Regions from separate parts of the Bradyrhizobium sp. SPXBL-02 genome, predicted to be linked through region 2. Evidence: riboswitches for the same ligand, from Rfam matches in the RefSeq annotation. Region 2 holds a riboswitch; the other holds the start of a gene.
What was found. A riboswitch is a leader RNA that binds a small molecule or an ion and turns the genes downstream of it on or off. The one in region 2 is predicted to bind cobalamin.
Positions count from the first base shown of each region.

Region 1: another riboswitch for cobalamin. It lies ahead of metE (5-methyltetrahydropteroyltriglutamate--homocysteine S-methyltransferase); the one in region 2 lies ahead of ACNJYD_RS25035 (TonB-dependent receptor).

Region 1 is NZ_CP182474.1:2,309,754-2,315,439, reverse strand. It holds gene metE (5-methyltetrahydropteroyltriglutamate--homocysteine S-methyltransferase) at 1-1,771, opposite strand, end outside; cobalamin riboswitch at 1,873-2,074, opposite strand; gene ACNJYD_RS10500 (nodulate formation efficiency C protein) at 3,058-3,780, shown strand; gene ACNJYD_RS10495 (hypothetical protein) at 4,336-4,518, opposite strand; gene ACNJYD_RS10490 (thermonuclease family protein) at 5,537-5,686, shown strand, end outside.
Region 2 is NZ_CP182474.1:5,328,382-5,334,067, reverse strand. It holds gene cobF (precorrin-6A synthase (deacetylating)) at 1-556, shown strand, start outside; gene cobT (nicotinate-nucleotide--dimethylbenzimidazole phosphoribosyltransferase) at 567-1,619, shown strand; gene ACNJYD_RS25040 (histidine phosphatase family protein) at 1,612-2,184, opposite strand; cobalamin riboswitch at 2,256-2,458, shown strand; gene ACNJYD_RS25035 (TonB-dependent receptor) at 2,574-4,931, shown strand; gene ACNJYD_RS25030 (PepSY domain-containing protein) at 4,944-5,686, shown strand, end outside.

The DNA.
Region 1 (5,686 bases), 3.0 Mb from region 2:
GAATATCATCGCGAACAAACGACCAGTTCAGGATCGTCACCGGCCCGGTCAACATTGCCTTCATTGGCTTGCTAGTTAGTGATTGCGCGTAGCGCCACCAGTCCACAGTGATCGGTTTCGACCGCACTACATCGCCAAACAGGATCGGGGGCCTGACGCAGCGCGAGCCATAAGACTGTACCCATCCCTTCCTGGTAAATAGGAAGCCGGCGAGTTGCTCGCCAAAGTACTGCACCATGTCATTCCGCTCAAATTCGCCGTGCACGAGGACGTCAAGACCGATGTCCTCCTGCCAACGCACGGCGCGGGTTATCTCCTCCTTGATGAACCTATCGTATTGTTCGTCGCTCAACGCGCCTCGCGCATGCGCCGCCCGAGCATTTCTGACTTCTGTGGTCTGCGGAAACGATCCGATCGTCGTGGTGGGAAACGCTGGTAGTCCAAAGCGTTTCCTCTGGATCTCGGAACGACGGTCAAACGGGCTTGCCCGCCGACGCATCGTCTGGTCGATCGCCCTCATCCGGGCAGCGACATTGGTGTCATGGATCTTCGGCGAAGTCCGGCGGGCGGCCACAGCGCATTCCGAATCGGCTAGAGCGAGCCCGACATTCTGGTCGCCAGCGAGCACCCGCGCCAGGATCGCAAGCTCGCGCATCTTCTGAACCGAGAAAGAAAGCCAGCTCTTAACGTCAGACGCGAGCCCGGTCTCGAGTTCAACATCGACCGGCACGTGAAGCAGCGAGCAGGATGGAGCGAGCTGCACACGGTGCTTGCCGAGCTTCGCAATCGCGGGCTCCAGCCTCTGACGGAGCGACGACAAGTTCGACCGCCATACATTCCGGCCGTCGATGACCCCGAGCGACATGACGAGATCACTTCGGCCGACAGCGACGATCTGATCCAACAACTCTGGCGCTCGAACCAGATCAAAGTGCAGACCGGAAACCGGGAGGCTCAAGGCTGTATCCAAATTGTCGCCTAGGTCGCCGAAATAGCTGGCAACCATGATCCTGATAGCCGGTCCCTCCTTTGCGAAGCGGTTATAGGCATGTAGCAATGATTTTCGCACCGCTTCGTCCAGATCAAGGACCAGGCAGGGCTCGTCAAACTGAACCCAACTTGCCCCTCGTTCGGCCAATTCATGCAGAACCTCGATATAGACCGGTATCAAATCATCCAATAGGGAGAGGGGCTGGAACGCGCTATCGGCACTCTTGCCGAGCTTTAGGAATGTGACGGGCCCGATCAGGACAGGGCGGGTTTGAAAACCTAGAGCCTTTGCTTCCACATACTCTTCAATGGGTTTGCGAGAGCAAAATCTGAACTCCTGTCCCCTGTAAAACTCGGGAACCATGTAGTGGTAGTTAGTATCAAACCACTTAGTCATTTCCTGCGCGGGTGCGCCAGACCCCCGCGGGCCAAGACGGCAACCCGCATCCTGATCGTCGCATTGTGATCCGCGAGCCATGGCGAAGTACGTCTTGAGGAAAACGGATTCTCCTTTCGAGGCGTAGATCTCTGGGATAGCGCCAACCATAACACTTGTATCGAGCACCTGATCATACAGCGAGAAGTCATTCGACGGAATGACCGTGACGCCGAGAGACTTCTGACGAGCCCAGTTCGCTGCGCGCAGGCCGGATGCGTCCTCGAGCAATTGCTGTTCGCTGATCTTTCCCGCCCAGTAGCTCTCGAGAGACAGTTTGAGCTCACGCCTTGGACCGATGCGTGGCGTTCCGAGCGTAGCAACCGGAAGAGAGAGATGAGACATAGTGTTAACCCCTGTTGGGGGCGGAGGCCATGGCGGACGCAGGCAGAGGAAGTCGCGGGCGCGACGGCTGCTTGGCGCACCACCGAGACACCCCGCCCGTGGACCAATCTATCGTCGGGGCAGGTCTCCTGGCTCGCTGGTCATCGCTGCTGTCCGGCCTTCCCGAAGCCGTGCGGCTTCAGTGACATCGTTAGACAGTAGCTCGCCGCTCACAGTTGCGGGGGCAGCGCCGGCATTTGGACCGGCTTCCCTCTTAGCTCCGGATCAAGTGTGATTCGGAGAACCTCGACGATTTGGATTATCGGCAGGAGGGCTCTTCCGTCAACCTCTCAGATTATGTGCCAGGCTAATCTGCGACATCTACTAGGCGAATGACCGTGCATCCGGATTCTATAATCAGGTCGCAATCAGAGATGTCCTTGTCAGATGTCGGAGCGAGCATCGGAGCTGCCTTGAGGCGACGCCCCCCGCCCCATCAATGAAAGGGACAAAACCAGCCTGCGCGGGGAGGATTACCGCTGGTTCGAGCAGAATGCATTCGACGCGGCTTCCGATTTCCAGCGGTTCGCCCAGCACGTCCGCTGGCCAGCCATTTCCTCGACTAGAAGATCCGCATTGAATGGGTCAAGGCAAGCGGCGCAATCTAGCAAGATACGCGGCGAGCAGGTTGATTGTCGTGCCAGCCAGAGTTTCAAGTTCGTCGAGTCGGCTTCGCCTCGCCATCATGTAGGCCGAACGCCGACGGCAACTATAGCGAACCACACGGTTCAATGACTGCGAACGCACTCCCACTTCTCATCAGGCACTTGGCATCGGGGCGTTCACCTCTTCCGCAAACTAGAGTGCGGGACTAGGATGCACAAAACTACGGCCGATACACTGAATGGAGACATCGAAACGAGCGTAGGTCGGAAAGTCGACAAGATGGAGATAAAACCCGTGCAAATCTCCGCCTGCTGCCTGGCACAAAGAATGCAAGCCCCTCGACATGCCCAGTCTCTCCTGCTGGACATGTCCAGCTCGGCCAATTGACGCTGTCGCTGGTTAGGGAAGTTAGCGGCGCGTGACATAGAGGGAGCTCCTGCCCGCGCCGGGACAGCCGCGGGTGCCCCCGTCGCGTCTCCGTAAACTTCTTGCGCTCGCTCATAGCAGGTTCAAGGTTGCCCGCTTTGAAAGATGTACGGATGAAACGCGATAGGCCGAGGGTTATGAAGAGAATGTCTGGAAGATCCGCGCTATGGCGTTACTTGGGCGGACTTCTAATCTGCCTAGCCTGGCCGGCTGCCATGAGCAACCCTATTCGCGCAAGCGACATGCCACTTGTCGAAAGACTCAAGTCAACTTGGCGAGCACAAGATGGTGAGACGATAGAACAAATTATCTCCAATGTCTCGAAGGTGGCACAGTTCGTCCCTCAGACGTGGGGCGTCGTTGAACTTGGCGAAAACGACCATGTTTTCGTTTCATGGACCAGGCACCGAGACAACAAATCAGACGAACAGTACGCTATCACCTGGAAAGTTGCGCTCGACGGTACGACTGAACTGGCGTCAACCTATGCGAAGCCCATGGAATTGGGCTGGCGCGCCCTAGCGCTCTCGTTGATCGCCAGAGAAGTCGCAGATGGTGAAAGGAACGCAAATCTTCGCTTTCTGCATGATCCGACTAACTTCAACTTTGTGACTACGCCGCAAGGCCGGCTCGGCGATCTTCTAGGGCAAGGCCGATGCACTATCATTGAACCTGTTGGGGTAGACTACTTACCGAGGCGGAATGACAAGCCGAACGAGAAAGGCGATCTGTGGCGTATTCTGCTCTTGGTGAATTGCGATCTCCAAGGACCACGTTATTTTACACACAACGGGGTCATCACTTTCGAGAAGAGCGAAGGCCAAGATTGGGAGCCACAATCCTCCTTTGCCAAGGGGATCGCTAAATTTCCTCCGGGATCCTGGTTCCAACGCACCGAGCCAAAGGAAGAGGAAGACTTAGGAGACCGAAGGCCTTAGTAGACGGTCGCGCAAAGCAACATCGGACCGCAGCTGCCGTACGGTCGAACGCCTCGTACCAACTGCAAGACATACGCGGTCTGCAGTTGTGATGTTTACGGCTCCGCAACAGTGCGCCTGCCCTTCTCGCGGCATTTCGGCCCGCCGTAGGAAAGGTCGAGCAGCACGATTGCGCTTTTCCGCCAGGTGTCGAGCTCAGCGGCGCGTACTAGTTTGCGAGATGTGGTTTGCCCGCCTGCACTCCACCCAGCGAGAGCAACCAAGTTGTGCGGGCACCAGCTCTCATGCATTCTTCACTAGAGCGCTTGGGGATGCCTCGGGCCCGGGCCGATTCGGCGTGTGTGCTCCGCACGTCGCGTGACTGCGTGGCGTGCGCCAGAGCGTGAGCGTAGCGACCTTGACCCGGCACTAGGAACCGATGCCGAGACGAAATGGGCGAGGAAGTTACACTGGTAGCAAGCCCGGCATACCCGCTGAGCGCCTGCCCATTTGCGAGTGCGCAGGCCGGGAAGCTCCGGAGCTGTACGCAGAACGTCGAGCGCCACTGACTCGGCCCTAGATTTCCTCGCACTCGTTTGTCTGCACGTCATAGACCCGGATTTTAAGCTTGGGAAAGCGCTTCTTTAGTTCTGCTCCACCTGCCGTGGCACCGTCTTTGGTTGCGAATTCCGCTCTGAGCTGGCCATCTACTTCAAGCGCGTAAGAAGAGACCGATACTTCTCGAACGACTGCGACCATGTCATTCCCATTATTAGTGAGGTGCTGAAGAATGATGTGTAGCTTGAGTCGGCTAAACCGCACCAGAGCTATTCGCCCCGAGTGCGCCATGGGCAAACGCGTATTGTGGACTGAACCCTCACACTGAATTGCGTCAGGAAGGCACTCGCGATTGTCCGAACACGTGGGCAGCTTGCGCACGCCCGGAGCATCCACGGCAAAACGCGGCTCCATATCGCAGCCGTTCCAATTCCTGGAGCAAACGGGCGCTGATGCTAGCGTTCCTGGGTAAGCCACTTGAGATCGCAGGAACCGTCACGACCAAATAGCGGCCGCCCGTAGCGCTGCCTGAGTCATAAACAATTCAGTTCTTGTGCAAATGTATGGGCGGTAGCACCAACGAGCTATGGTGCAGCGCGGAGGAGCCAAATGCCACAATGCGATTGGTAGCAACGATCATATGGCTCGGCGTAAGAAGGTACCGGATTTCCGCGGTTTGCTCGAAAGAACGCTTCATTTATGCGGCGAGCATTGAGGCTGAACTCCGTCGCGTACTTTGCCTACACAGGCCAGAGCGAGTCAGACCAGATCATTTTTGCGAATCTTTTTCGTGACACGACTTTTGGGGCGAATCATCGCCCTCGTCGGAACTGTCCGGTTTGCCGATGGAAGTCGTCATCAACCATGGCAAGGTTGCTCCTCCAAGCCTGACTCCGCCGCAAGCACCGACGCTTCATGGTCCTCACTTTTGCAAAGAGGTAGCACAGCCTTCCAAGGCTCGGGTTTGTCCGGCATCTCAAGTTCGGCGCCACGAGGATCTCCTCCTCAGGTCCAGAGGGTACAGCACGTTCAGGGTAGGAGAGGCGTCGATGATCGAAAGATACCGCCGCACGCACACGGGAAGAAATCTCTTGATCCTTACGCAGCGTCAGGTCGTAGCTTCGAACTCACGCTAGGCTCTCATAAAGTACACATCGAAAGCCGAACGGAAATCTGCGGTCGAGCAATCGAATGTATCGGCACCGGATCGTGCGTGAACATGGATCAGGAGCGAAAGGTTATTGTCGGGATGAAGCACCCCGGAAGTATGTTCGTATTGATCGCCCTCATCACATCTCCGGTTTTCGCCGAGACACTCAGCGGTGCTCCGCGCATCCTCGACGGCAATACGATCGAGATCGAGAAAACA
Region 2 (5,686 bases):
CGATCTTCCCGTGCGCGACGCGACCGAGGCCGACTATCGCAAGGGCGTCGACGATTGGCACGATGCCGTTGCCGCCACGTGGTCGCGGACCATTGCAAGCCATCTCGGCGGTGACGGCAAGGTCGCGCTGCTGATCTGGGGCGACCCGTCGCTCTACGATTCCTCGCTGCGCATTGCGCGGCGATTGAATCCGTTGCCGACAATCGAAGTCGTGCCCGGCATCACCTCGATCCAGGCGCTGTGTGCGGCGCATGCGCTGCCGCTCAACGACATCGGCGAGCCCTTTCTGGTCACGACGGGGCGGCGCTTGCGCGAAGGCGGCTGGCCGCAGGGCGTCGACACAGTCGTGGTGATGCTCGACGGCGGCACGGCGTTCCAGTCGCTCGATCCGGCTGGGCTTCACATCTGGTGGGGGGCCTATCTCGGCATGGCCGATCAGATCCTCATGTCCGGTGCGCTCACCGAAGTGGGTTCGCGCATTGCCGCCGCGAGGCAGGACGCACGTGAGCGGCACGGCTGGATCATGGACAGCTACATTCTCAAACGCAGGCGTTGAGCGAGGCAGCATGCTTCCCGAATGGGTCACCCAGAACTGCCCCGAAATCTCCGCGGTCCATCGCGAGGCGGCCATTGCGCGGCAGGCGCAACTGACGAAGCCGACGGGCGCGCTCGGCCGGCTGGAGCAGCTCGCGATCGAGCTCGCAGGCCTGCAGGCCACCGAGCAGCCGCGCGCCGCGCGCGTCCCGATCATCATCTTCGCGGGCGACCACGGCATCGTCGCACAGGGGGTGTCGGCCTATCCGCAAGCCGTCACCATCGCGATGATGGCGAATTTTGCCTCTGGAGGCGCCGCGATCTCGGTGCTGGCGCGCGAGCTGGGTTCGAGCCTCGAGGTCGTCGACGCCGGCACGCTGTCCGAGGTGCAGATGGCCGGGATCGTCACCGACAAGCCGCGCAGCGGCACGCGCGATTTCAGCGTCGAGGCCGCGCTCACCCCGGCGGAATTGGTCTTCGCCTTTGAGGCCGGCCAGCGCGCGGTGGCGCGCGCTGAGGCCGGCCGGCCTGATCTCTTGATCTTTGGCGAGATGGGGATCGGCAACACCACGACGTCAGCTGCGATTGCTGCGAGCCTGCTCGGTGTGAGCGCCGAAGAGATCGCCGGCAGCGGCACCGGCGTCGATGCGGCCGGCCGCGTACACAAGGCGCGGGTGATCGATGCGGCGATCGCACGCCATCGCGTCGCCGGAGCCTCGGTCGAGACAATCCTGTGCGCGGTCGGCGGCCTCGAAATCGCGGCGATCTCGGGCGCCATCATCGCGGCCGCGCAACGCCGCATTCCCGTATTGATCGACGGCTTTATCGTCTCGGTGGCGGCGCTGGCGGCGGCGCGGCTCAATCCCTCCTGCCAGCCGTTCCTGTTGCCCTCGCATCAATCGGCGGAGCAAGGACATCGGCTGGTGTTGCGCGCGCTGAACGTGCAGCCGCTGATCAGCCTCGATCTCAGGCTCGGCGAGGGATCGGGCGCCGCCATTGCGCTGCCGCTGGTGCGCTCGGCCTGCGCACTTCACAACGGCATGGCGACCTTTGCGCAGGCCAACGTACCGGATCGGCCTAGCTGATCCGCTGATTGACCGAGACGACGCGCCAGCCGCTGGCGAGCCGGTCGATCCGGGTCAGCGACAACGGATCGATCACGAAGCGCAACGCCGCTTCCGGTGCGAGATCGAGCGCGATGCAGAGCGCGGCGCGGATGGTGCCGGAATGGACGACCAGCGCCGCGGAGCCTGCGCCGATCCGCGACAGGCCGAGGCGGACGCGGGCGACGTGATCCGCAAAGCTTTCGCCGTTCGGCGGCCGTCCGCGCGCCAGATCGCGCCAGAACTGCGCGTAGATCTCGCCGCCGGTCGCGGCGAGCTCGTCATGCCGATGGCCGGTCCAATCGCCGAAATCCTGCTCGCGGAATTCGCTGACCAGCTCCGGTTCCAGCCCCAGCGCGCGCGCCGTCTCCACCGTGCGCCGCGACGGGCTGGCATAGCCGGCGACATCCGCGGGCAAGCGCTGCTTGAGAGCCGCCAATGCCGCGCGATCGCCGAGATCGGCCGGCGCATCGGCTGCATGGATCGTCCCGGCTACGCCCGCGACAACCGCGTGCCGTATCAACCAGAGGAAGGTCTCGCCTTCCATGCTCATCTCCAAGGAAGCTTGTGCGGTCGCCACGACGCCGCAACTGGGACATTGACTCTGTCTTGGTGGTAATCCTAGATGCTCGCGACGGTTTTCCCGAGAGGGAATGAAAAGGGAATGCGGTGCGGGGAAAATTGTCCCCAATGCCGCGGCTGCCCCCGCAACTGTGAGCGGTGAATCCTTCGTCACGAGCCACTGGGTCCTCGGTCCCGGGAAGGCGACGAAGAGGTCACGACCCGCGAGCCAGGAGACCTGCCGTCAGCCGTGGTCACACGCGAAGATGTCGGTCGGGGAGTACAGACATTCGGCTTCATCGGACGGCTGCAAGGCCAAAAGGTGAGACCTCGTTCGCTGTGACGTGCCACTGACGTCATACCGAGGTTTGTACCGTGTCTTCCATCCGTATCGCACGACCGCGCCGCGTCCTGCTGGTTTCCGCCGCGTTCACGTCCTTCGCCGTTCTCGATCCGCCTGCCGCTCTGGCGCAGCAGGTCCGAGAGCCGCTGCCACCCGTCGAGGTCTCGCCCGCCCAGGCGCGCAAGCCGGCCAGACCGGCAGCACGAGAGGTGGCGAGCGCGCGCCGCGCGGCAGCGCGCAGGCCGGCGGCGGTATCGGCAGCGCCAAAACCCGTCATGCCGGATCTGACGGCGCAAACGCCGCTCAACACCAATGCCGTTGCCGAAAGCGCTTCGCGGCTCGGCCTGACGGTGCGGCAGACGCCCGCGACCGTCGAGGTGATCTCGGCCGAAACCATGCGCGAGCAGGGCTATCGCACCGTGTCCGAGGTGGCGCAGGGCGCCGTCGGCGTCACCTCCGGCGACAACCCGGCCGAACCTTCCGCCTTCTCGATGCGCGGCTTCACCAATAGCCAGATCAACACACTCTACAACGGCATCAAGATCGGTCCGCAGAACATGACCTCGCGGATCGTCGACACCGCCAATCTGGAGGCCGTGGAATTCCTCAAAGGACCGGCCTCGCTGATCTCGGGCGAGGGTGCCGCGGGAGGCGCCATCAACTTCGTCACCAAGCAACCGCACACGGGAGCGATCCGCAACGAGGCAAATTTCTCCTGGGATTCGCTGAATTCGTTCCGGGCCCATTACGGCTCAGGCGGCAGCACCAATGTGCAAGGGCTGGACTATCGCTTCGACATCAGCCGTTCCACGCTCAACGGCTTTGCCGACGACACCAACGTCAAGACGTTCGGCACGTCCGGCCAGCTCAATTACCGGGTCTCCGACAGCCTCAAGATCTGGGGTGCGGTCGAGTATCGCGAAGACCGCTCGAAGGCCTATTGGGGCGCGCCGCTGGTGCCGGTCGCCTTCAGCGGTTCGCATGCGACGACGGGGATCGTCTCCGGCAATTACGTCTCGAATTACAACGGTACCAATCTCGGTGCCGTCACCATCGACGACCGCACCTTCAACACCAATTACAACGTTCTCGATAACCGCAACGTGGCGCAGGAAGTGTGGCTGCGCGGCGGCTTCGAGCTGAAGCTCGCGCCTGACCTCACGCTGAAAAGTCAGGCCTATGGCTATGGCGCCGAACGGACCTGGTTCAACAACGAGATCGAGGCATTCAACTCCACCACGAACCTGGTCGATCGCGAACGCTTCTATGTCGCCCATAGCCAGCGGCTGGTCGGCAACATCACCGACCTGATCTGGGATACCAACATCGCAGGATTCGACAACCGGTTGGTCACGACGCTCTCGTCGAGCTATCTCGATTTCGTCAGGCCCGGCGCGGCAAACTTTCCCGGAGATTCCGTTTCGCTGGTCGATCCCAACCGCGGCTTCTACGGCCTGCTCACGACACAGCAGCAGACCGCGCGCATCGACAACGAGGCGTTGTCGTTCGAGGACCGGTTGAAGCTGACGCGCAGCTTCGCGTTGATCGGGGGCCTGCGTGTCGAGCACATCGGACTCGACCGTAACTCGACCGACAAGGCCGGGCTGGAGAAGGCAGGCTTTCCGTACACCAAAGACTGGGCGCCGGTGACGGGCCGCATTGGCTACACCTGGGAGGCCGTGCCCGGCCTGACCTTCTTCAGCCAGTACGCCACCGGGGCCGACGTCGCAGCCAACAACATCTTCCTGCTGTTGCCGACCCAGCCACTGGACCTGACGACGTCGCGAACCTACGAGACCGGCGTCAAGCATCTGTTCTGGGACAATAGGGCGGAGTGGTCGTTCTCGGCCTACGACATCCTGCGCAAGAACGTCTATGCGGCGGCCGGCGGGCAGGCGCTCAATATCGCCGGGCGGCAGGAGTCCAAGGGCGTCGAGCTTGCCGCCTCGGTGCGGCCGATCGAGCCGCTTCGGTTGTGGGGCAACATCGCCTATGTCGATGCGCGCTATGCCGACTACAATTTCGTCGGTGGCTCGTTCTCCGGCAATACGCCGCCGAACGTACCGCGTATCGTGGCCAATGCCGGCGCATCGTACCGGTTCTTCACGCCCTGGCCTGTGGAGCTCGGCATCACCGGCCGTCATGTCGGCGACCGCTACAACACCGACGCGAACGTCGTGACGATGAAGGCCTACACCGTGGCCGACGTCTACGCCTTCGTCGATATCCCCAAGGCCGTGTTCAATGCGGTCGACCAGGCCCGCATGACTTTCCGCGTCCGCAACATCACCGACAAGCGCTATGCGATCTGGGGCGATCCGTTCTATCCCGACCAGATCCTCCTGGGCGCGCCGCGCACCTACGAGGTCTCGGCCGCGTTCAAATGGTGAGGCCTTGAGCGCATGATGGGCGCGATCGTCCTCTCGCATCGCTGGCTCGGGATCGCGTTCTGCCTGCTGTTCGCGATGTGGTTCGCGAGCGGGATCGTGATGCACTTCGTCCCGTTTCCGTCGCTGACGGAAGCGGAGCGATTTGCCGGGCTCGCGCCGCTGGACCGTGGCGGGACAACGATCTCGGTCGCGGACGCCGTTGCTGCGAGCGGAATCACCGACGGGACGCGTGTTCGGCTGATCCAGCGCAGTGATGGACCGGTCTACGTCGTCTCGGGCCCCGCAGGTTCGCGAGCGGTCCGCGCCTCCGATAGAGGAGACGCATCGGTGACGTCCGCCGATGTCGCGCTCACCATCGTGCAGGGCTATTCCCGTCAGCGCGGGCTCGACGCGCCACGCGCCGCGATCGTCGCGCGGTCGGACCACGATCAATGGAGCGTGCCGAACGGTTTTGATCGCCATCGCCCCTTGTTTCGCGCCGCTCTCGGCGATGCCCCTGGAACGGAGGTCTACGTTTCGTCGCTGACCGGGGAGGTCGTCCTAGATACGACGCGCAGTGAGCGCGCGTGGAACTGGGCCGGCAGCGTGCTGCACTGGATCTATCCGACGGTTCTGCGCAGCAGCTGGGCGGTGTGGGATCGCGTGGTCTGGACGCTGTCGCTGCTGGCCCTGATTGCGGCATTGCTTGGCGCGGTGCTCGGAATCGTGCGGATCAGGTTTCGCAAGGGCCAAATCTCCTCGCCTTACCGTGGCTG